DNA from 3 places in the Paenibacillus lutimineralis genome. Region 1 is predicted to be linked to each of the others. Evidence: a T-box and tRNA genes for the amino acid it is inferred to sense, from the RefSeq annotation. Region 1 holds a T-box; the other regions hold tRNA genes.
The links. A T-box is a leader RNA that pairs with one kind of tRNA and senses whether it is charged. The one in region 1 lies ahead of EI981_RS23135 (valine--tRNA ligase), so its partner is inferred to be a tRNA-Val.

Region 1 (7,120 bases):
ACACGGATGTTGAAGATGCAGGAGCTGTAGAAGTATTTGAGGAAAGTGTTGAACAAGAGAAGGAAGAAGGAGCGCATGCTCAGGAAGAGAAGAAGGAGCTAAAGGTTGCCTTTGGCAGCAAGAAGCATGAAAGCAAGGATCGCGATGAAGGCTTTGGCATCAGCAAGCTGATAAACAATCGTCCAGATAAGGATAATGGTGTAGATTACTTCGAGGAAACTATTGTCATCCCGGATCAGGAAGAAGGAGAAGAGGTTCGTTGGAAGAGCCTGTTCCTGGGCAGAACAGAGGATCAAACTCCGTTCCGTAAGGTTCGTCTCGTGATCGTGCAGCGGGAAGAGACGCTGGATGATATTGCGGAGCGCTACCAGCTTAGCACACGCGAACTACAGCTGTATAACCGTCTGTCCGAGCATAATCTGGCTGAAGGACAAGTGTTATATATCCCTTGATATTATACTGAAGCTCGGCAATGCACAGTCAGTTGAAAGAGTGTTCGCAGGACTATTCAGAGGACCATTAAGGTCGGATCTGAATGGTCCTTTTTGCTTCAGCCAACTTCTAACGAAACCTACGAACGCTATTTCGGCAAATAAACGGCGATATAAAACGTAACGGAAATGAGTGTAATTATATGGTGGGGATTTCGCTGTAATTGGTTGATTTTTAACAAATAGAGAACCACATTTCCGTTAAAATTTCAAATCGATCAATATGGCTGAAATAACGGCTGTCATTTCCGTTAAAATGAGTTGGGAGTTTAAGGGACAAGCTAAGAGATGAACCTGAGGATGAACTAGAGAGCAACTAGAGAGAAGATAGCTAATTGTGCGTTTGTCATATTGACTCATAGCCTTATCCACGTTATGATAATATAGATTTTACAAAGATATGCTATTTCTTATTTTCTAAGACACCTATTGTTATCAAAATAAGATTTTCTGAACACACTAAATGTAAAGACTTGGAACGGGAAGAGTAGGAAGTGAGCCCTTCAGAGAGCGGAGTTGTATCGCTGGAAGATTCCGCAGGATACTGCTATCCGAAGTCGCCCGGGAGTCGTCCGTTTGAACTGGTGATGTCTCACCATTAGAGCGGGCCGGTTGCAGCCGTTATCTGTATAAGTGTCGCAAGCGACAAGCTATGCTTGACTGAATTGCCAGGCCAATGCCAGGCAACTTGCGAAACAAAGGTGGTACCGCGAAAGATAAAGCCTTTCGTCCTTTGAGACGAGAGGCTTTTTGTGTTTTCTGCCGTCGCGAATCATTACAGGCTTCTTGAACTTGTTGGCCTGAATTCGCCTAGGCTACGCTGAATTGTAATGGAGGTTGAAGCAAAAATGACGGAAAACCAAGCATCACAAACTACGGCAGAAATGCCAACGACTTATGATCCAAAAGCCGCGGAGAACAAATGGTACCGTTACTGGATGGAGAATGAGTTCTTCAAAGCGGGCATGCGGCCTGAAGCTGAGCCTTTTACGATCGTAATTCCACCGCCTAACGTAACGGGTATGCTGCATATTGGACATGCGCTAGACTTCACGCTGCAGGATATTCTGATCCGTACCAAGCGGATGCAGGGCTACGATGCCTTATGGCTGCCAGGCTCGGACCATGCGGGAATCGCTACCCAGACCAAAGTGGAGCAGAAGCTGCGTGAGCAGGGGATAAGCCGCTATGATCTGGGCCGTGAGAAGTTCCTTGAGAAAGTGTGGGAATGGAAGGAGCAGTATGCCAATACGATCCATGAACAATGGGCCAAAATGGGGCTGTCGCTTGACTATTCACGCGAGCGGTTTACGCTGGATGAAGGTCTGTCTCAGGCTGTTCGCGAAGTATTCGTGAAGCTGTATGAGAAGGGGCTGATTTATAAAGGCAGATATATCATCAACTGGGACCCAGTCGCTCGTACGGCCTTGTCCGATATTGAAGTAGAATACAAGGAAGTTAACGGACATTTGTATCATCTGCAATATCCGCTTAAGGATGGGGACGGGTATATTACGGTTGCCACGACACGTCCGGAGACGATGCTCGGCGATACAGCTGTCGCGGTTCATCCTAAGGATGAGCGCTACAGCCATTTGATCGGCAAATCGCTTGTTCTGCCAATTGTAGACCGCGAAATTCCGATCATCGCTGATGAATATGTTGACAAGGAATTTGGTAGCGGTGCAGTTAAGATCACTCCAGCTCATGACCCGAATGACTTCGAGGTAGGTCAGCGCCATGATCTGCCGCAGATTATCGTCATGGACGAGAACGGTAAGATGAACGAGGCAGCTGGCAAGTATGTGGGCCTGGATCGCAGCGAATGCCGTAAGCAGATCGTGAAAGATTTGCAGGATATGGGCGTATTGATTAAAATTGAGGACCACCTGCATCAGGTAGGCCATAGTGAACGGACCGGAGCAGTTATAGAGCCGTATTTGTCCCTGCAATGGTTCGTCAAAATGAAGCCGCTCGCTGAGGCTGCAATTGCAGCGCAAAACTCGGGCAAAGGTGTAGAATTCGTTCCGGAACGGTTCGAGAAAACCTACCTGCAGTGGATCGAGAATGTTCGCGACTGGTGTATTTCCAGACAATTATGGTGGGGGCATCGTATTCCGGCCTGGTATAGCGAGGAGACCGGAGAGATGGTTGTTGCCCGCAGCGAGGAAGAAGCCCGCGCCAAGCTCGGACGGGATGACCTTAAGCAGGATGAGGATGTACTGGATACATGGTTCAGCTCTGCCTTGTGGCCGTTCTCGACGCTAGGTTGGCCAAATGAGGAGAGCGAGGATTTTAAACGCTATTTCCCAACAGACGTACTTGTTACCGGATATGATATTATTTATTTCTGGGTAGCTCGTATGATCTTTACTTCGCTTGAGTTCACAAGCGAAATGCCGTTTAAGCATGTGTTAATGCATGGTCTCGTTCGTGACAGCGAAGGCAAGAAGATGTCCAAATCCCTGGGCAACGGGGTAGACCCGCTCGATATTATCGAGAGATATGGTGCTGATGCAATGCGCTATATGATCTCGACGGGCAGTACGCCTGGTCAGGACGTTCGCTTCCATTGGGAGCGCGTAGAACAAGCACGCAATTTCGCCAATAAGATCTGGAATGCTTCACGCTTCGCTCTGATGAACATGGAAGGAGTATCCTATGAGGACATCGACATTAACGGGGACCTTTCGACTTCAGATCGCTGGATTTTACATCGCTTTAATGAGACGGCTCGGGATGTAACGCGTCTAATCGATTCCTATGAATTTGGCGAAACAGGCCGTGTATTGTACAATTTCATCTGGGATGATCTCTGTGACTGGTATATTGAATTCGCGAAGCTGAGCTTCTATGGTGAAGATGCGGATGCCAAGCGCAAGACACAATCGGTGCTTGCTTATGTGCTCGATCGTACGCTGAGACTGATCCATCCGTTCATGCCGTATATTTCCGAGGAAATATGGCAGCATTTGCCGCACAGTGGCGATACGATTACTTTGGCTGAATGGCCTAAGTATGACCCTGCGCTGGAAGCACCGGATGCAGTTCAGGAGATGAATCTACTCATCGACATTATCCGCTCGGTTCGCAACATTCGTGCTGAAGTGAACGTACCGATGAGCAAGAAAATCGAGTTGATCGTTAAGCCGGGCTCCTCCGAGCTGCTTGACATTCTTAACCGTAACGGGCATTATGTTCGCCGGTTCTGTAACACATCTGATTACGAAGCCTCACTGAAGATAGAAGCACCGGATAAAGCAATGACAGCGATTGTCACAGGAGCGGAATTGTATTTGCCGCTGGCCGGCCTGATTGATATTAGTCAGGAAATCGCTCGTCTGGAGAAAGAAATTGACCATTTGAATAAAGAAGTAGAACGTGTGGAGAAGAAATTGTCCAATCAAGGTTTTGTCTCCAAAGCACCTGCCAAGGTGATTGAAGAAGAGCGCGCCAAGATGGATGATTACTCTGCCAAACGCGACAAGGTGCTTGCACGAATCAATGAATTAAAAGCCTAGTGCCGTTGCCTCTACGTCCTTGCAATAGAACAATCGGATTGTTATCAGAGGTAACAGTCCGATTGTTCTGCGCTGAGGCGTAAGGATTTGGATCAGGGGACAGGCAATCCATAATTTTAACTATATAGGTTCAAAAAGGTCGGTTTTCAGCACCGAAGCTTAGGCTCCCGATGTGCGTTTTTTCAAAACGCTTCAGTTGGATGAAGCTAGGGTCTGAGGAGCGGAGCGTACGTAGTGGACACCTGGAATGTTTCCGGAGGAAACATTCCTTCGTAAGCATTCGCTTAAACCCCGCTGAATTCAAGATTCGATGTCGAGATCACTTCACTGATTTTGCTTCGTGATCAAAGCGGACTTTTTGAACTACCTTTTTATAAATCATAGACGAAGGTGAATTTCATGGGGGCTCATACTGAGGAAGGAAACAAGCAATCTCTGCAGGATTATAACGAAGCGGTAGAATGGATTAATGGGCTAATTGCGTTCGGGATCCGTCCAGGACTGGAGCGTATTGAGCTCATGATGGAGCGTCTCGGCAACCCACAGCGCAAGTTAAAATTTATCCATGTTGCAGGAACGAATGGCAAGGGGTCTTCATGCGCTTTTCTAACATCTACATTAATGAAGGCCGGCTTTGATATAGGAACCTTTACTTCTCCTTATATCACCAAGTTTACGAACCGATTTCAATTTAATGGTCAGGACATTCCGGAGGCTACTCTGGTATCATTATCGAATCGGATCCTGCCTCTCGTAGAGGAAATCGCCGATTCTGAGCTAGGTTCGCCAACGATGTTCGAGGTAAGTACAGCGATTGCGATTTTATATTTTGCAGAAGAATGTTATCCTGATGTCGTAGTATGGGAGACAGGTCTCGGGGGAAGGATGGATGTAACAAATATTGTTACGCCTATCGTCTCGTTGATTACAAATATCGGCATGGATCATACCGATGTATTAGGCGATACCATAGAGCAGATTGCTAGAGAGAAGGCCGGGATCATCAAGCCCGGTGTTCCTGTCGTGAGCTGTGTAGAACAGCCGGAAGCGATCGAAGTGCTACGCAGAACAGCTCAAGAGCAACGGTCTACCCTATACTTGCTTGGAGAACAGTTCACCTGCGAACGGCTAGAGGGTGATGATCATGAGCAATCCATGAACTTTCATGGTCCGTTCCGGGAGCTTGTGCTGAGGCTCTCGCTGCTTGGCGAACATCAATGCAAGAACGCGGCCGGAGTCATGATGGTGCTTGAGGTGCTTCGTCAGTATATGGCTTTTGTGCTTGAGGATGAAGCGATCCTGTCTGGCTTCCACAGTACGGCTTGGGCGGGAAGAATGGAACAGGTGAACAGTGAGCCTCGTATTGTGCTCGATGGGGCACATAATCCGGAAGGAGCTCAGATGTTAGCTAGAAGCATTCCGGACATCTATAAGTATCGCAAGCTGAATTTGATGATGGGCATGCTGGCAAATAAGCATCATCGTGGCTACTTGGAGCATATATTACCAATAGTGGATACGCTTATTTTGACCGAGCCTGACTTTCGTAAGAAAATGGATGTGGAGGCGCTCCATAGTATTGTGGAGCAGCTTAAAGTAACGAAAGCAAAAGAAAACTTGGAAATTATCGTAGAACGCGACTGGAAAAAGGCTTTAGAGCTATTGATGTCGCGGACGGAACGGGAGGATTTAGGAGTGGTTACAGGTACGTTGTACATGATTTCTGACGTGCGCGCGACTCTCTTACATCACACCGATTCTGAAAAAGGCTGGTGACCATATTGTTAAATACTAGAGAACAACATGTACATTTTATAGGTATCGGCGGTTACGGAATGAGCGCCATTGCACGTGTAATGCTGGAGATGGGCTACACGGTAACCGGATCGGATGTAGCTTCCCAGGAATTGATCGAGAAGCTGAAGGCGAAGGGGGCCAAGGTCTATATCGGCCATACGGCTGAGCAAGTTGACGGCGCCGATCTGGTCGTATATTCGACAGCTCTTCCGAAGGACAATGTAGAACGGGTTGAAGCGCAGGAACGGGGAATCCCGGTTCTGCATCGTTCACAAATGCTGGCCCGTCTGCTTAACGAACGGACAGGAGTGGCGGTTGCCGGAGCGCACGGAAAGACGACGACTTCATCGATGATCGCACTTGTGATGGAGCAATGTGGAATTGATCCAACATATATTATCGGCGGAGAAATCCTGGATATCGGTACAAATGCTAAGGCAGGGCAAGGGAAATACGTCGTTGCCGAGGCAGACGAGAGCGATGGCTCATTTCTTCAATACCATCCTTCGCTAGGAATTGTAACGAATATTGAGGCGGATCATCTAGAGAATTATGGCGGGGATTTCGGACGGCTCAAGGAAGCGTATGTGCAATTCCTTAATCAGATTAAGCCGGACGGGGCAGCTATCGTATGCGGCGATGACGATATTCTGGGCGAATTATTGCCTAAGTTGAACTGCAACATCATCACTTATGGAATTGACTCTGTCTGTGATTATAACGCTGAAGATATGGAGCTTGGCGATCGATATGTGTCGTATACAATGAAACGTGGCGACGAGAAGCTTGGAACGGTAGAGTTGTCGGTTCCAGGTAAGCATAATGTGTATAACTCCATGGCAGCGGTTATTGTCTGTCTGGAGGCAGGAGTTCCGTTTGTGGAGATCGCTGCTGCAATCAAGCATTTTCATGGAGCCAAGCGTCGCTTTCAGGTCCTTGGCGATAGTAAGGGCATCCTCATTATCGATGATTATGCCCATCATCCGACAGAGATCGAGGCGACGATCGCTGCCTCTAAAGCGACCGGCAAGCGGATTATCGCTGTGTTCCAGCCGCAGCGTTATACGAGAACCTTCTTCTTGCTAGATGCCTTTAGCAGAGCCTTTGGTGGTGCGGATGAGGTAATCATTACCGATATTTATTCACCAGCCGGAGAGAAGCAAATCGAGGGGATTAACTCCTCGAAGCTGGTCGAATTGATTAAGGAGAACAGCAATGCCGGGGCAAGATACTTGCCTACGAAGCAGGACGTGATTGCTGATCTGGAGAACCGACTTCAACCTGGGGATCTTGTGCTCACCATGGGGGCTG
Region 2 (7,120 bases), 220 kb from region 1:
TGACCAATACGGCTTACCTGCTGCGCCATTTCTTCTAGCTGTTCCTTATATTCTGGATTCGTTATATCTGTGAACGAAACATCATTTAAGCTTGGCTGCTTCTTAATTTTATTCTCCGTCTTTCCATAGAAATCCATAAAGCTGATTACTAGCCGATGCGTATATGAGTTCAGACGCTCTGCCAAAGCTTCAATCCGCTGCAAATGATATTCCACTGGCGTCAAGCTGCTGATAATGATTGGATCGTAACGCCATATTACCCGGTTCGAACCGATTTGTTCGCTTAGCCTCTTGAATACCTCCACCCTGTTGTCCAACGTCGGTAGATTCGGCTCGAATTCAAACGGATAGTCATTTAACGTAAATTGAAAATAATAACTATATCCCTTGTCATCCAATGTAGACAGATGCTTCAAGAAGGGCCGCGGATTTTTCGTCCAAAACACGATCATATCCACATCCTCTGGCTTTAGGCTAAAGCCGCTGACCTGTTTTGTATTGAACGGATTCACCCTATAGAAGTAGCCTTCCTCTATCCTCTTCATGAACCATTCTCCAAAAAAAGCGGGTATATCCGTCCTTCTACTAGCACTGATTATCAATCCGTCCACCTACCTTCCTTTTAGTTCTATTTATTTTATTTTACGAGTTTCCGCATTCCGAAAACAACTATAACTAAAGTTTCCATGTCTATTTTACATAAATTTACATTTAATTCAATTAAAAAGTCGCAAATGATGCTACACTAAATTCAACTTAAATAAATGGAGGCGTTGTGCATGCGACAATTCAAAAATGATATGACGAAAGGAACATTCTATCTAATGAATATAATAGTGAGGTTATATAATGAAAACGATAAATATAGGGGTACTTGCCCATGTTGACGCTGGAAAAACGACTTTAACGGAACGAATTCTGCTCGAAACAGGTATTATCAATGCCGTTGGCTCTGTAGATAAAGGCAATACAGTAACAGATTCCTTGGAATTGGAACGGAAAAGAGGAATCACGATCAAAGCCTCTGCGGTATCCTTCTGGATCGGCGACGTGAAGGTCAATCTGATTGATACGCCGGGTCATGCCGATTTTATATCAGAGGTAGAGCATTCCCTCAGCATCCTGGACGGGGTAATTCTCGTCATCTCCGCTGTCGAGGGAGTTCAGTCGCAAACCAAAGTGCTGATGAACACATTAATGGAGCTTAATATCCCGACGATTCTGTTCGTTAATAAAGTGGATCGCATCGGTGCCAATTACGGCAAGGTCATAGAAGAAATCACTCTGTCGCTTACGGAGCCGATTATTGAGCTAACGGAAATCAGTAATGAAGGCAGCAATAACGTTGCGGTGAGAGATCGTCACCTAGACATAGATGAATGGGTGGAACGCTTATCTGCACATAATGAGCGTCTGTTGTCTGACTATATCGAGAATGTAACAATCCAGGATAGTGAGCTATTTACAGAATTGTGCGTGCAGACCCGATCAGCCAAGATCTTCCCCGTCGCTGCGGGATCGGCCGCTCTTGGGATCGGCGTAGACCGAATAATAGAATATTTGCGAAAATTCTTCCCGATAAACCTCCATCAAGACGAAGCTCCTCTTTCCGCAATAGTCTTCAAAATAGGAAAGAGCGATACTGGTGAGAGATTTGCATACATCAGGGTCTATGAAGGTTGCCTGACTATTCGTAGTGAAATTGCCGTTGTTCGGGCAGATGTAGACGAGAAATTAAGCTTTAAAATCAAGAAGCTCGAGACGCTGGAGCACGGTGGAAGAACTCCGACCTCCTGCGTATACGGTGGGGATATAGCTGTGCTGTTCAGCACAGATTTACGGATCGGCGATATTCTCGGACAGAGCTCCGACCGGATGAAGGTGATCGCTTTCCAGGAACCGCCGATCCGAATTCAGATTGCCGCTCGGCAAATCGAGGATACCCATCGCCTTCATGAGGCATTAGCGGAACTGACTGCGGAAGATCCTTTCATTCAATATGCACAGAACCCTGCGAATCATGAAATGAGCATCAAAATTTTCGGGGACATTCAGAAAGAAGTCATTGAAGAAACTTTAAAAAATCAATTTGGCCTTGAAGCGGATTTCTCCAATCCCGAAGTTATCTGTATTGAAAGGCCCGTATCCAGCGGGTCGGCGGTCGAATTTATGGGCGAAGCAGGCAACCCATTCTATGCAACAGTAGGCCTCCGAATTGAGCCTGGCGCAGTCAGCTCGGGACTACAATATCGTCTGGAAGTGGAGCTTGGCTCACTGCCCTTGCCTTTTCAACGGGCGATTAAAGAAACCGTTGAAGATACGCTTCGTGAAGGACTGCATGGATGGGAAGTAAGAGATTTGATCGTCACACTGACACATACGGGATATTCCAGTCCGGTGACGACCGCTGGCGATTTTCGCAATCTCGTGCCTTTAGTCCTGATGAAGGCGCTTGATGAAGCAAGTACTCTGGTTTACGAGCCTTACCACAGCTATTTTCTACGTATTCCGGAATCCAGCTTGAATAAGGCCTTATATTATTTAACTATGCTGCAGGCCACATTCTCCGATCCAACCCCGGAGCCGAACGGATATAGCCTCCAGGGAGCCCTACCGGTGCGTAATACTGATTCGTTGAAGCAGGTGCTGTATTCTTTTACAGGAGGAGAAGGCTTTCTCTCCACTAAGCCGGGAGAGTATTATCCCATTACCGGTGCACCCCCGGAAAAATGCAGAAGCCGCCCTAATCCACTGAATAGAAAGGCATATTTGCTTCATATTCATCGTATTATCCAGTGACCCCTTCTCTACCTCCTCGTAAATCATTTATTGCTTCCAATTTGAAGTAATAATAAGATATACTGAAAAGGGAACACTCGTTCCGAATGTCAGTCTTTTCACTGGAGGTTCTGAATTGGACATAATTGAATTTCAACAATGGGTGAAGCAGCATTATAAGGACAGAGGCTGGTCCGACCTGGACATCTTCGTACGCATCGGCTTCCTTGCAGAGGAGACAGGTGAGGTGGCAAGAGCCATTCGGGCATTAGAGATCGGCAGAGACCGGCCGGATGAGATCGAGGGCACATTTGAAGAGAACAGACAGGAACTAATTGAAGAACTAGGAGATGTGCTCGGAAATTTAATGATTATTGCAAACAGATACGACATCTCTCTGGAAGAAATATTTCTATCCCATCAAGCCAAATTAAAAGGCAGATATTCAAGTGAAGGAGAGAAAGCCGAACTATGAAAAGTATAGCAGTATATTGCGGTTCCAGTATTGGGGCATCCCCGGTGTATCAAGAGGGCGCACGGGCGTTAGGTTATGAACTAGCCGAACGCGGCATTACACTGATTTACGGCGGCGCAAGCGTCGGACTCATGGGCGAGGTCGCCAGCTCTGTCCTTGAGAGAGGCGGACATGCGATAGGAGTTCTACCAAGCTTCTTGCAGGACCGTGAGATCGCCCATACAACTCTATCAGAGCTGATTATCGTGGATTCCATGCATGAGAGGAAGGCGAAGATGGCTGAACTGGCTGACGGCTTTATTGCCCTGCCAGGTGGTCCCGGAACGATGGAGGAATACTTCGAGATCCTGACCTGGGGACAATTAGCATTACACCATAAACCATGCGGGCTTCTAAATATCAACCACTATTACGACTCTCTCATCGCTCTATTCGATCATATGACTCAAGAGAGATTCATGCACGACAACTATCGTTCCATGGTCATTACAGACACTACCCCAAGTGGTATTCTGGATCAATTCGTAAACTACACCCCGCCAGCGGTTAAGACCTATCGGACGGATCAACGGGCTAGAAGCTAGATTTAATATCGGCTTCAGCTGTAATTTACTCATAATTCCTAGTGCAAGTAGCTCCCGGAGGCATCCAAGTGACGGTATGCTTTCGGGAGTATTTCTGTAGTCCTCTTGATAAGAATAACAAAAACAGGTTTATAAAACTGCCCTTAAGCAATTTTATAAACCCGTCTGTGTGATGCCGGTGAAGGGACTCGAACCCCCACGGTTTCCCTCACGATTTTGAGTCGCGCGCGTCTGCCAATTCCGCCACACCGGCACAATCATATGTTTATTTATATGGCGCGCCCTAAGAGATTCGAACTCCTGACCTTTTGATTCGTAGTCAAACGCTCTATCCAGCTGAGCTAAGGGCGCATGAGTTCAAACAATGCGGAAGACCAGACTTGAACTGGTACGATAGTCACCTACCGCAGGATTTTAAGTCCTGTGCGTCTGCCGATTCCGCCACTCCCGCAAAATTTAAATGAAGGCGCCACCCAGATTTGAACTGGGGATAAAGCTTTTGCAGAGCTGTGCCTTACCACTTGGCTATGGCGCCATAAAATATATGGAGCGGACGACGGGAATCGAACCCGCGACCCTCGCCTTGGCAAGGCGATGCTCTACCGCTGAGCCACGTCCGCATATAAATACTGGGGATATAGGATTCGAACCTATGAGTGACGGAGTCAAAGTCCGTTGCCTTACCGCTTGGCTAATCCCCAATAATATTCATTTTAAAATTAAATGGGGCGATCGATGGGACTTGAACCCACGAGTGCCGGAGCCACAATCCGGTGCGTTAACCCCTTCGCCACGACCGCCATAATAAATATTCTCTTCTTCTAAAGAAATGGCAGGGGCAGCAGGAATTGAACCCACACCAAAGGTTTTGGAGACCTTTGTTCTACCTTTAAACTATGCCCCTATAAAACTGGTGGAGGCTGATGGATTCGAACCACCGAACTCGTACGAGAACAGATTTACAGTCTGCTGCGTTTGGCCACTTCGCTAAGCCTCCATGTGGTGCCGGCGAGAGGACTTGAACCCCCAACCTACTGATTACAAGTCAGTTGCTCTACCAATTGAGCTACACCGGCGTTTGTCATTATTCATGTTATGGTGGCTCGGGACGGAATCGAACCGCCGACACGAGGATTTTCAGTCCTCTGCTCTACCGACTGAGCTACCGAGCCATATAATAATGACAGTAATAAAAATTATATCATATTTTTTTTGATAAATCAATACTCATATTCCGTTATTAGGAATAATGGCGGAGCCGACGGGATTCGAACCCGCGGTCTCCTGCGTGACAGGCAGGCATGTTAGGCCTCTACACCACGGCTCCACACTATGAGATTGAAATCAATTGCGGGGGCAGGATTTGAACCTACGACCTTCGGGTTATGAGCCCGACGAGCTACCGGACTGCTCCACCCCGCGTCAATTGTATGGTGGAGGCTAACGGGATCGAACCGCTGACCCTCTGCTTGTAAGGCAGATGCTCTCCCAGCTGAGCTAAGCCTCCATACATGGTGACCCGTAGGGGATTCGAACCCCTGTTACCTCCGTGAAAGGGAGGTGTCTTAACCCCTTGACCAACGGGCCATGTAATAAAGTATATAAGATAATTATGGCGGAGAGAGAGGGATTCGAACCCTCGAGACGCTTGTGACGCCTACACGATTTCCAATCGTGCTCCTTCGGCCAACTCGGACACCTCTCCATAATGGCTCCCCGAACAGGACTCGAACCTGTGACAACTCGATTAACAGTCGAGTGCTCTACCAACTGAGCTATCAGGGAACATTAACTATCAGGCTTGATCACCTGAAAACTGGATACGAAACTCATTTGCATTTTAGATTTTTGGATAAGCCCTCGACCGATTAGTACCTGTCAGCTCCGTACATTGCTGCACTTCCACCTCAGGCCTATCAACCTCGTCGTCTTCAAGGGGTCTTACTAATTGGGAAATCTCATCTTGAGGGGGGCTTCACGCTTAGATGCTTTCAGCGCTTATCCCTTCCGCACTTAGCTACCCAGCTATGCTCCTGGCGGAACAACTGGTGCACCAGCGGTGCGTCCATCCCGGTCCTCTCGTACTAAGGACAGCTCCTCTCAAATTTCCTACGCCCACGACAGATAGGGACCGAACTGTCTCACGACGTTCTGAACCCAGCTCGCGTACCGCTTTAATGGGCGAACAGCCCAACCCTTGGGACCTACTTCAGCCCCAGGATGCGATGAGCCGACATCGAGGTGCCAAACCTCCCCGTCGATGTGGACTCTTGGGGGAGATAAGCCTGTTATCCCCAGGGTAGCTTTTATCCGTTGAGCGATGGCCCTTCCATGCGGTACCACCGGATCACTAAGCCCGACTTTCGTCCCTGCTCGACTTGTCAGTCTCGCAGTCAAGCTCCCTTTTGCCTTTGCACTCTTCGAATGATTTCCAACCATTCTGAGGGAACCTTGGGGCGCCTCCGTTACTCTTTAGGAGGCGACCGCCCCAGTCAAACTGCCCGCCTGACACTGTCCCCGCACCGGATCACGGTACTAGGTTAGAACTCCGACACGATCAGGGTGGTATCCCAACGGCGCCTCCACCGAAGCTGGCGCTCCGGCTTCCTAGGCTCCCACCTATCCTGTACAAATCGTATCAAAGTCCAATATCAAGCTGCAGTAAAGCTCCATGGGGTCTTTCCGTCTTGTCGCGGGTAACCTGCATCTTCACAGGTATTAAAATTTCACCGGATCTCTCGTTGAGACAGCGCCCAAGTCGTTACGCCATTCGTGCGGGTCAGAATTTACCTGACAAGGAATTTCGCTACCTTAGGACCGTTATAGTTACGGCCGCCGTTTACTGGGGCTTCGGTTCATAGCTTCGGGTTACCCCTAACCACTCCCCTTAACCTTCCAGCACCGGGCAGGCGTCAGCCCGTATACTTCGCCTTGCGGCTTCGCACAGACCTGTGTTTTTGCTAAACAGTCGCTTGGGCCTTTTCACTGCGGCCCCCTCGTGCTATTCACACTACCGGGGCACCCCTTCTCCCTAAGTTACGGGGTCATTTTGCCGAGTTCCTTAACGAGAGTTCTTCCGCGCGCCTTAGAATTCTCTTCTCGCCTACCTGTGTCGGTTTGCGGTACGGGCACCTTCACCTGGCTAGAGGCTTTTCTTGGCAGTGTGAGATCATGACCTTCGGTACTATAAATTTTCCCTCCCCATCACAGCCCAGCCTTATCGATGTGCGGATTTGCCTACACATCAGCCTCACTGCTTGGACGAGCATCCATCAGCTCGCGT
Region 3 (7,120 bases), 2.4 Mb from region 1:
CATCATCAGCCTTATCGCTTCCACTGTAGGTGTAGCTCTTGCTCATCTGACCTCCACCAGCAGCATATTCCCACTCGGCCTCTGTCGGCAATCGGTAGCCGTTAGCTCCTTCATTCATCGTTACTACCCATTTCATATTATCGTTCTCGCTCATATTGTTCGGATCCTGTTTGTTCTGATCGATATTGTAGTACGGGGCCAGGCCCTCCTTGATACTTCTCTGATTGCAGTACTCAATCGCGTCGTACCAGGTTACCATTTCAACCGGCAAATTGTCTCCCTGGAATCCTGAAGGACTATACCCCATAACCTCGGCCCACTCTTTTTGAGTGACTTCATATTTGCCAATATAGAAATTTGATATGGTTACACTTTTTCCATAGTAGTTGGACTTCGTGTTCGTCATCGTCCCACCTTCCACAAATACAAGACTATTGTTAGTATCATTCTTCCCTAGCTTCTCTTGTGAACAAGCGCTGACAACTAATACTAGTGCTACTAGTAGGAAAGTGAATAATTTTCTCATGGATATATCTCCTTTAAACAGATGGAAAAAGTTGTTAAGTGTAGACATCTACAGAAGATAATTAATATAAGGCCGCCGGCTGTGAGCCGGCAGGCCTTTGGCGCTATTCAGTAATTCAAAGACTTTCTTAATACTTTAAAAAATCGGTCTGTCGCCTATCAATCGTCCTGCTCACAGTCGACCTGTTACCACACCGTTACGTTAGAGCTGCCACTACTTTGATATCCTTCTGTAGCCAACACTTGATAAGACCAGCTGCTGCCCAAATTCATTCCATAATTCTTCCATGTATTAACGTGGTTGCTAAATGTAATAGCAACGTTGCTTCCTGTCGCTCTCTTCGACTGACGAACACTCCAGAACTGTTGGAAGGTTTGTGTACCGTCAATGGAAGGAGCATTGTACCGCATGCTTGTATAAACGTCATACGTTCCCCCGTCACTTGATACAGTGCCTTTATACGTTCCAGTAGGGCGGTAAGTTCCCCAGCTATCTACAACGTAATATTCGATAAGCGAGTTTCTTGTCCATCCATAGAGAGTCAAATATCCGTTGCCATTTGGTGCCCAGACGCCAGCATTGTAGTTGACGGTTCTGGACGGTGAACCAGTACCCCAGCCTTTGCCTACAACAAAATTACCGGAGTTTGACCATGTCACACTGTAATTGCCGCCAGATCCATTAACCGCATTGACGGTTCCACCACCATCGGTCCAATTCTGCCAATAGTCTGTTGCTGCACTGGAGGTCACTGCAAACATACTAAAACTCATCGCTGCTACGAGTAATGCCGTCATTATTTTCCTATTAAACTTGAACATAAAATACCTCCTTAAATATATGATTTGCAACTACGCCCTACACTACTACCCTACATCCTTCTGTCGGTTTTACTTGCAGTACGTAACTTTTACTGTTTTTTCTTCCTTAAAATTCTAAATTTCACCTCCTTACTTGTAAATTATAGAAATAAAGCGTTTACATAACAACTTATCAAATTAAAGGTTTATCCGTCCTTTTTTTAGATATTTGAAAAAAATAGAATGTAAGAGGTGAATTCTAGTAGCTAACTCAGGGCCTTTGATCATGTATTTATCTTCGGGAAACGGCAAGACTGAAATGGATGTGGAACTTTCTGATTGACATTCTGTAGAGAGTATTATAATCTATGTATGACAATATGAGTATATGTTCATATACATCTGATTATCCTTATAGAGGGGTGTAATAAATGAGTGAAGAGCAGAAATACAAAGAGGCATTTAATGACGGAACGCAAGATTTGGATGAAGAAACGTTATTTGTCGTTTCGCAAACATTCAAAGCGTTGAGCGACCCAACAAGAATTCGCATTTTGCATTTATTATGTAAAGGGGAGCATTCTGTCAATGATATTGCGGAGATACTAAATTTAAGCCAATCGAGTGTTTCCCACCAATTACGTTTTTTGAAAAATTTAAGATTGGTCAAGTTTAGAAGAGCAGGCACTACTTTGTATTATTCAGAAGATGACGATCACGTTATGAATTTACTGGAGAAGGCAATTGAGCATGCTGCACATCTTTAATATAGGGGAGATATACAATGGGACACGATCATGGACATGACCATACACATGGTGCAAATAAAAAGACATTACTGATAAGTTTTATTATTATTACAGGCTATATGATTGTTGAGGCTTTTGGAGGATTCATTACCAACAGCCTTGCGTTATTATCTGATGCAGGTCATATGTTAAGTGACTCCATATCACTTGGTGTTGCCCTATTGGCTTTTACACTTGGTGGGAAGGTCGCTAACTATAATAAAACATATGGATACAAACGATTTGAAATATTAGCAGCGGTTCTTAACGGGGTGACACTCGTATTAATTGCGATCTATATTTTTTATGAGGCAATTCAGCGTTTTCAAAATCCACCTGAAGTTGCTTCAAGCGGAATGTTAATCATCTCTTCAATCGGCTTACTGGTCAATATTTTTGTTGCGTGGTTTATGATGCGCAGTGGGGATGTGGAAGAGAACTTGAATATGCGCGGAGCATACTTGCATGTGATTAGTGATATGCTTGGTTCCGTTGGTGCGATTATCGCAGCCCTGCTGATCATGTTCTTTGGTTGGGGCTGGGCAGATCCACTCGCAAGTGTCATTGTTGCCGCACTCGTATTACGCAGCGGTTACTATGTTATGAAATCCGGACTCCATGTCCTGATGGAAGGAACTCCACAAAATGTAGATATGAACGAAGTGATTCAAACAATCCAAAATACAAAAGGTGTCCATAGTGTTCACGACTTACACGTCTGGTCGATTACAAGCGGGTTAAATGCACTTTCCTGCCACGCAGTTGTAGATGATCAAATGTCCATTGCTGACAGTGAGCGATTGCTCCGTCAAATCGAACATGACCTTGAACACAAGAACATTCACCATATGACAATTCAATTAGAGACTTCTGCCCATCGACATGACAATTCGATTCTGTGTACCGTGAAGGCTGAAGCTTCTGGACACCACCAACATGACCACCAGCACTGATGGCAATTGCTAATGAATAAACTAAAATCCCACTGACCTTAATGGATCGGTGGGATTTTCTTATGAACGATCAGAATTTTTGCGCAAATAAAAAACCCTTGTACACCAAGGGTTTCTAAAGCGGGTGATGGGAATCGAACCCACGCTACCAGCTTGGAAGGCTGGAGTTCTACCATTGAACTACACCCGCAAAATGATGGTCGGGATGACACGATTCGAACATGCGACCCCCTGGTCCCAAACCAGGTGCTCTACCAAGCTGAGCTACATCCCGTGAAAAATACTGTTATTTAATTGAAATGGCGCGCCCTAAGAGATTCGAACTCCTGACCTTTTGATTCGTAGTCAAACGCTCTATCCAGCTGAGCTAAGGGCGCAAATGGAGCGGACGACGGGAATCGAACCCGCGACCCTCGCCTTGGCAAGGCGATGCTCTACCGCTGAGCCACGTCCGCAAGTATGGTGCGCGTGGAGGGACTTGAACCCCCACGTCAAAGACGCTAGATCCTAAGTCTAGTGCGTCTGCCAATTCCGCCACACGCGCACATTCACACTATATTCTCTAAGAGAATACTGGTGAGCCATGAAGGACTCGAACCTTCGACACCCTGATTAAAAGTCAGGTGCTCTACCAACTGAGCTAATGGCTCATAAAATGGCTGGGGATATAGGATTCGAACCTATGAGTGACGGAGTCAAAGTCCGTTGCCTTACCGCTTGGCTAATCCCCAATAAGATTAAATGGGGCGATCGATGGGACTTGAACCCACGAGTGCCGGAGCCACAATCCGGTGCGTTAACCCCTTCGCCACGACCGCCATAATATTGTTAATTGAGTTGTTAAGATTGAAGCTAATTGCGGGGGCAGGATTTGAACCTACGACCTTCGGGTTATGAGCCCGACGAGCTACCGGACTGCTCCACCCCGCGTCAATTATATGGTGGAGGCTAACGGGATCGAACCGCTGACCCTCTGCTTGTAAGGCAGATGCTCTCCCAGCTGAGCTAAGCCTCCATACATGGTGACCCGTAGGGGATTCGAACCCCTGTTACCTCCGTGAAAGGGAGGTGTCTTAACCCCTTGACCAACGGGCCATGTAATAAAGTATATAAAGATAATTATGGCGGAGAGAGAGGGATTCGAACCCTCGAGACGCTTGTGACGCCTACACGATTTCCAATCGTGCTCCTTCGGCCAACTCGGACACCTCTCCATGTATTTAGGTTCCCCAGAAAGTAATAGAATTAACAGTAATTCTTCACTTTCTGGGGAATTAACTCCCCGAACAGGACTCGAACCTGTGACAACTCGATTAACAGTCGAGTGCTCTACCAACTGAGCTATCAGGGAACATTGGTGGAGCCAAGCGGGATCGAACCGCTGACCTCCTGCTTGCAAGGCAGGCGCTCTCCCAGCTGAGCTATGGCCCCATACTGATATCAAATGGGCCCTAGTGGACTCGAACCACCGACCTCACCCTTATCAGGGGTGCGCTCTAACCAACTGAGCTAAGGGCCCTCATTAAGGAACACGATTCCACGAATAGTATGTATAAATATACTGGCGAAAAAAAATCCCCCAAAGGGGTTTCGCTTGGCGGCTTCCTACTCTCCCAGGACCCTTCGGTCCAAGTACCATCGGCGCTAGAGGGCTTAACGGTCGTGTTCGGGATGGGTACGTGTGGAACCCCTCCGCCATCGCCACCAAACGTGATTTGTCGAAGCTTTTGCTTCTCGAAATCCTGCAATCCCTTATTAAAAGGTTATGCGTCTTGGTTCAGGCATCAGCATCGCCAAATGCTGAAAGCAATCTTCTATTAAGTAATCACTTGAATCACTCAATATACAGGTTTGCTCCCTGAAAACTGGATACGAAACTCATTTGCATTTTAGATTTTTGGATAAGCCCTCGACCGATTAGTACCTGTCAGCTCCATACATTGCTGCACTTCCACCTCAGGCCTATCAACCTCGTCGTCTTCAAGGGGTCTTACTAATTGGGAAATCTCATCTTGAGGGGGGCTTCACGCTTAGATGCTTTCAGCGCTTATCCCTTCCGCACTTAGCTACCCAGCTATGCTCCTGGCGGAACAACTGGTGCACCAGCGGTGCGTCCATCCCGGTCCTCTCGTACTAAGGACAGCTCCTCTCAAATTTCCTACGCCCACGACAGATAGGGACCGAACTGTCTCACGACGTTCTGAACCCAGCTCGCGTACCGCTTTAATGGGCGAACAGCCCAACCCTTGGGACCTACTTCAGCCCCAGGATGCGATGAGCCGACATCGAGGTGCCAAACCTCCCCGTCGATGTGGACTCTTGGGGGAGATAAGCCTGTTATCCCCAGGGTAGCTTTTATCCGTTGAGCGATGGCCCTTCCATGCGGTACCACCGGATCACTAAGCCCGACTTTCGTCCCTGCTCGACTTGTCAGTCTCGCAGTCAAGCTCCCTTTTGCCTTTGCACTCTTCGAATGATTTCCAACCATTCTGAGGGAACCTTGGGGCGCCTCCGTTACTCTTTAGGAGGCGACCGCCCCAGTCAAACTGCCCGCCTGACACTGTCCCCGCACCGGATCACGGTACTAGGTTAGAACTCCGACACGATCAGGGTGGTATCCCAACGGCGCCTCCACCGAAGCTGGCGCTCCGGATTCCTAGGCTCCCACCTATCCTGTACAAATCGTATCAAAGTCCAATATCAAGCTGCAGTAAAGCTCCATGGGGTCTTTCCGTCTTGTCGCGGGTAACCTGCATCTTCACAGGTATTAAAATTTCACCGGATCTCTCGTTGAGACAGCGCCCAAGTCGTTACGCCATTCGTGCGGGTCAGAATTTACCTGACAAGGAATTTCGCTACCTTAGGACCGTTATAGTTACGGCCGCCGTTTACTGGGGCTTCGGTTCATAGCTTCGGGATAAATCCCTAACCACTCCCCTTAACCTTCCAGCACCGGGCAGGCGTCAGCCCGTATACTTCGCCTTGCGGCTTCGCACAGACCTGTGTTTTTGCTAAACAGTCGCTTGGGCCTTTTCACTGCGGCCCCCTCGTGCTATTCACACTACCGGGGCACCCCTTCTCCCTAAGTTACGGGGTCATTTTGCCGAGTTCCTTAACGAGAGTTCTTCCGCGCGCCTTAGAATTCTCTTCTCGCCTACCTGTGTCGGTTTGCGGTACGGGCACCTTCACCTGGCTAGAGGCTTTTCTTGGCAGTGTGAGATCATGACCTTCGGTACTATAAATTTTCCCTCCCCATCACAGCCCAGCCTTAACGATGTGCGGATTTGCCTACACATCAGCCTCACTGCTTGGACGAGCATCCATCAGCTCGCGTCACTACCCTCCTGCGTCACCCCATTGCTCATAGCGGTTTACGGTGGTACAGGAATTTCAACCTGTTGTCCTTCGACTACGCCTTTCGGCCTCGCCTTAGGTCCCGACTTACCCTGAGCGGACGAACCTTCCTCAGGAAACCTTGGGCTTTCGGCGGATCAGATTCTCACTGATCTTTTCGTTACTCATACCGGCATTCTCACTTGTATGCAGTCCACCAGTCCTTCCGGTCCAACTTCAATCCGCATACAACGCTCCCCTACCCCTGATACATAAGTATCAAGCCATAGCTTCGGTGGTGTGTTTAGCCCCGTTACATTTTCGGCGCAGAGTCACTCGACCAGTGAGCTATTACGCACTCTTTAAATGGTGGCTGCTTCTAAGCCAACATCCTGGTTGTCTGTGCAACTCCACATCCTTTCCCACTTAACACACACTTGGGGACCTTAGCTGATGGTCTGGGCTGTTTCCCTTTTGACAATGGATCTTAGCACTCACTGTCTGACTCCCGGATAATAAGTCTATGGCATTCGGAGTTTGACTGAGCTTGGTAACCCTTGGCGGGCCCCGCACCCAATCAGTGCTCTACCTCCACGACTCTTCTTTCCGAGGCTAGCCCTAAAGCTATTTCGGGGAGAACCAGCTATCTCCGAGTTCGATTGGAATTTCTCCGCTACCCCCACCTCATCCCCGCACTTTTCAACGTACGTGGGTTCGGGC

Region 2: it encodes a tRNA-Val, which carries the amino acid that the T-box ahead of EI981_RS23135 (valine--tRNA ligase) is inferred to sense. The anticodon was not compared.
Region 3: it encodes a tRNA-Val, which carries the amino acid that the T-box ahead of EI981_RS23135 (valine--tRNA ligase) is inferred to sense. The anticodon was not compared.

What each region holds. Positions count from the first base shown of each region.
Region 1 covers NZ_CP034346.1:5,228,938-5,236,057, reverse strand. Annotated here, with positions in the region: gene EI981_RS23140 (LysM peptidoglycan-binding domain-containing protein) at 1-452, shown strand, start outside; T-box leader at 957-1,228, shown strand; gene EI981_RS23135 (valine--tRNA ligase) at 1,340-4,012, shown strand; gene EI981_RS23130 (bifunctional folylpolyglutamate synthase/dihydrofolate synthase) at 4,412-5,788, shown strand; gene murC (UDP-N-acetylmuramate--L-alanine ligase) at 5,848-7,120, shown strand, end outside.
Region 2 covers NZ_CP034346.1:5,443,960-5,451,079, forward strand. Annotated here, with positions in the region: gene EI981_RS24110 (DUF1848 domain-containing protein) at 1-545, opposite strand, end outside; gene EI981_RS24115 (elongation factor G) at 850-2,799, shown strand; gene EI981_RS24120 (MazG nucleotide pyrophosphohydrolase domain-containing protein) at 2,915-3,253, shown strand; gene EI981_RS24125 (LOG family protein) at 3,250-3,837, shown strand; tRNA gene EI981_RS24130 (tRNA-Leu) at 4,011-4,090, opposite strand; tRNA gene EI981_RS24135 (tRNA-Arg) at 4,112-4,188, opposite strand; tRNA gene EI981_RS24140 (tRNA-Leu) at 4,203-4,288, opposite strand; tRNA gene EI981_RS24145 (tRNA-Cys) at 4,302-4,372, opposite strand; tRNA gene EI981_RS24150 (tRNA-Gly) at 4,383-4,457, opposite strand; tRNA gene EI981_RS24155 (tRNA-Gln) at 4,467-4,538, opposite strand; tRNA gene EI981_RS24160 (tRNA-His) at 4,562-4,637, opposite strand; tRNA gene EI981_RS24165 (tRNA-Trp) at 4,668-4,741, opposite strand; tRNA gene EI981_RS24170 (tRNA-Tyr) at 4,749-4,834, opposite strand; tRNA gene EI981_RS24175 (tRNA-Thr) at 4,838-4,913, opposite strand; tRNA gene EI981_RS24180 (tRNA-Phe) at 4,934-5,009, opposite strand; tRNA gene EI981_RS24185 (tRNA-Asp) at 5,088-5,164, opposite strand; tRNA gene EI981_RS24190 (tRNA-Met) at 5,186-5,259, opposite strand; tRNA gene EI981_RS24195 (tRNA-Val) at 5,269-5,344, opposite strand; tRNA gene EI981_RS24200 (tRNA-Glu) at 5,350-5,424, opposite strand; tRNA gene EI981_RS24205 (tRNA-Ser) at 5,451-5,542, opposite strand; tRNA gene EI981_RS24210 (tRNA-Asn) at 5,547-5,622, opposite strand; rRNA gene EI981_RS24215 (23S ribosomal RNA) at 5,686-7,120, opposite strand, start outside.
Region 3 covers NZ_CP034346.1:1,096,100-1,103,219, reverse strand. Annotated here, with positions in the region: gene EI981_RS04710 (formylglycine-generating enzyme family protein) at 1-526, opposite strand, end outside; gene EI981_RS04705 (glycoside hydrolase family 11 protein) at 712-1,347, opposite strand; gene EI981_RS04700 (ArsR/SmtB family transcription factor) at 1,758-2,093, shown strand; gene EI981_RS04695 (cation diffusion facilitator family transporter) at 2,111-3,067, shown strand; tRNA gene EI981_RS04690 (tRNA-Gly) at 3,187-3,257, opposite strand; tRNA gene EI981_RS04685 (tRNA-Pro) at 3,265-3,341, opposite strand; tRNA gene EI981_RS04680 (tRNA-Arg) at 3,368-3,444, opposite strand; tRNA gene EI981_RS04675 (tRNA-Gly) at 3,448-3,522, opposite strand; tRNA gene EI981_RS04670 (tRNA-Leu) at 3,528-3,611, opposite strand; tRNA gene EI981_RS04665 (tRNA-Lys) at 3,642-3,717, opposite strand; tRNA gene EI981_RS04660 (tRNA-Gln) at 3,724-3,798, opposite strand; tRNA gene EI981_RS04655 (tRNA-His) at 3,810-3,885, opposite strand; tRNA gene EI981_RS04650 (tRNA-Met) at 3,924-3,997, opposite strand; tRNA gene EI981_RS04645 (tRNA-Val) at 4,007-4,082, opposite strand; tRNA gene EI981_RS04640 (tRNA-Glu) at 4,088-4,162, opposite strand; tRNA gene EI981_RS04635 (tRNA-Ser) at 4,190-4,281, opposite strand; tRNA gene EI981_RS04630 (tRNA-Asn) at 4,346-4,418, opposite strand; tRNA gene EI981_RS04625 (tRNA-Ala) at 4,423-4,498, opposite strand; tRNA gene EI981_RS04620 (tRNA-Ile) at 4,513-4,586, opposite strand; rRNA gene rrf (5S ribosomal RNA) at 4,660-4,776, opposite strand; rRNA gene EI981_RS04610 (23S ribosomal RNA) at 4,965-7,120, opposite strand, start outside.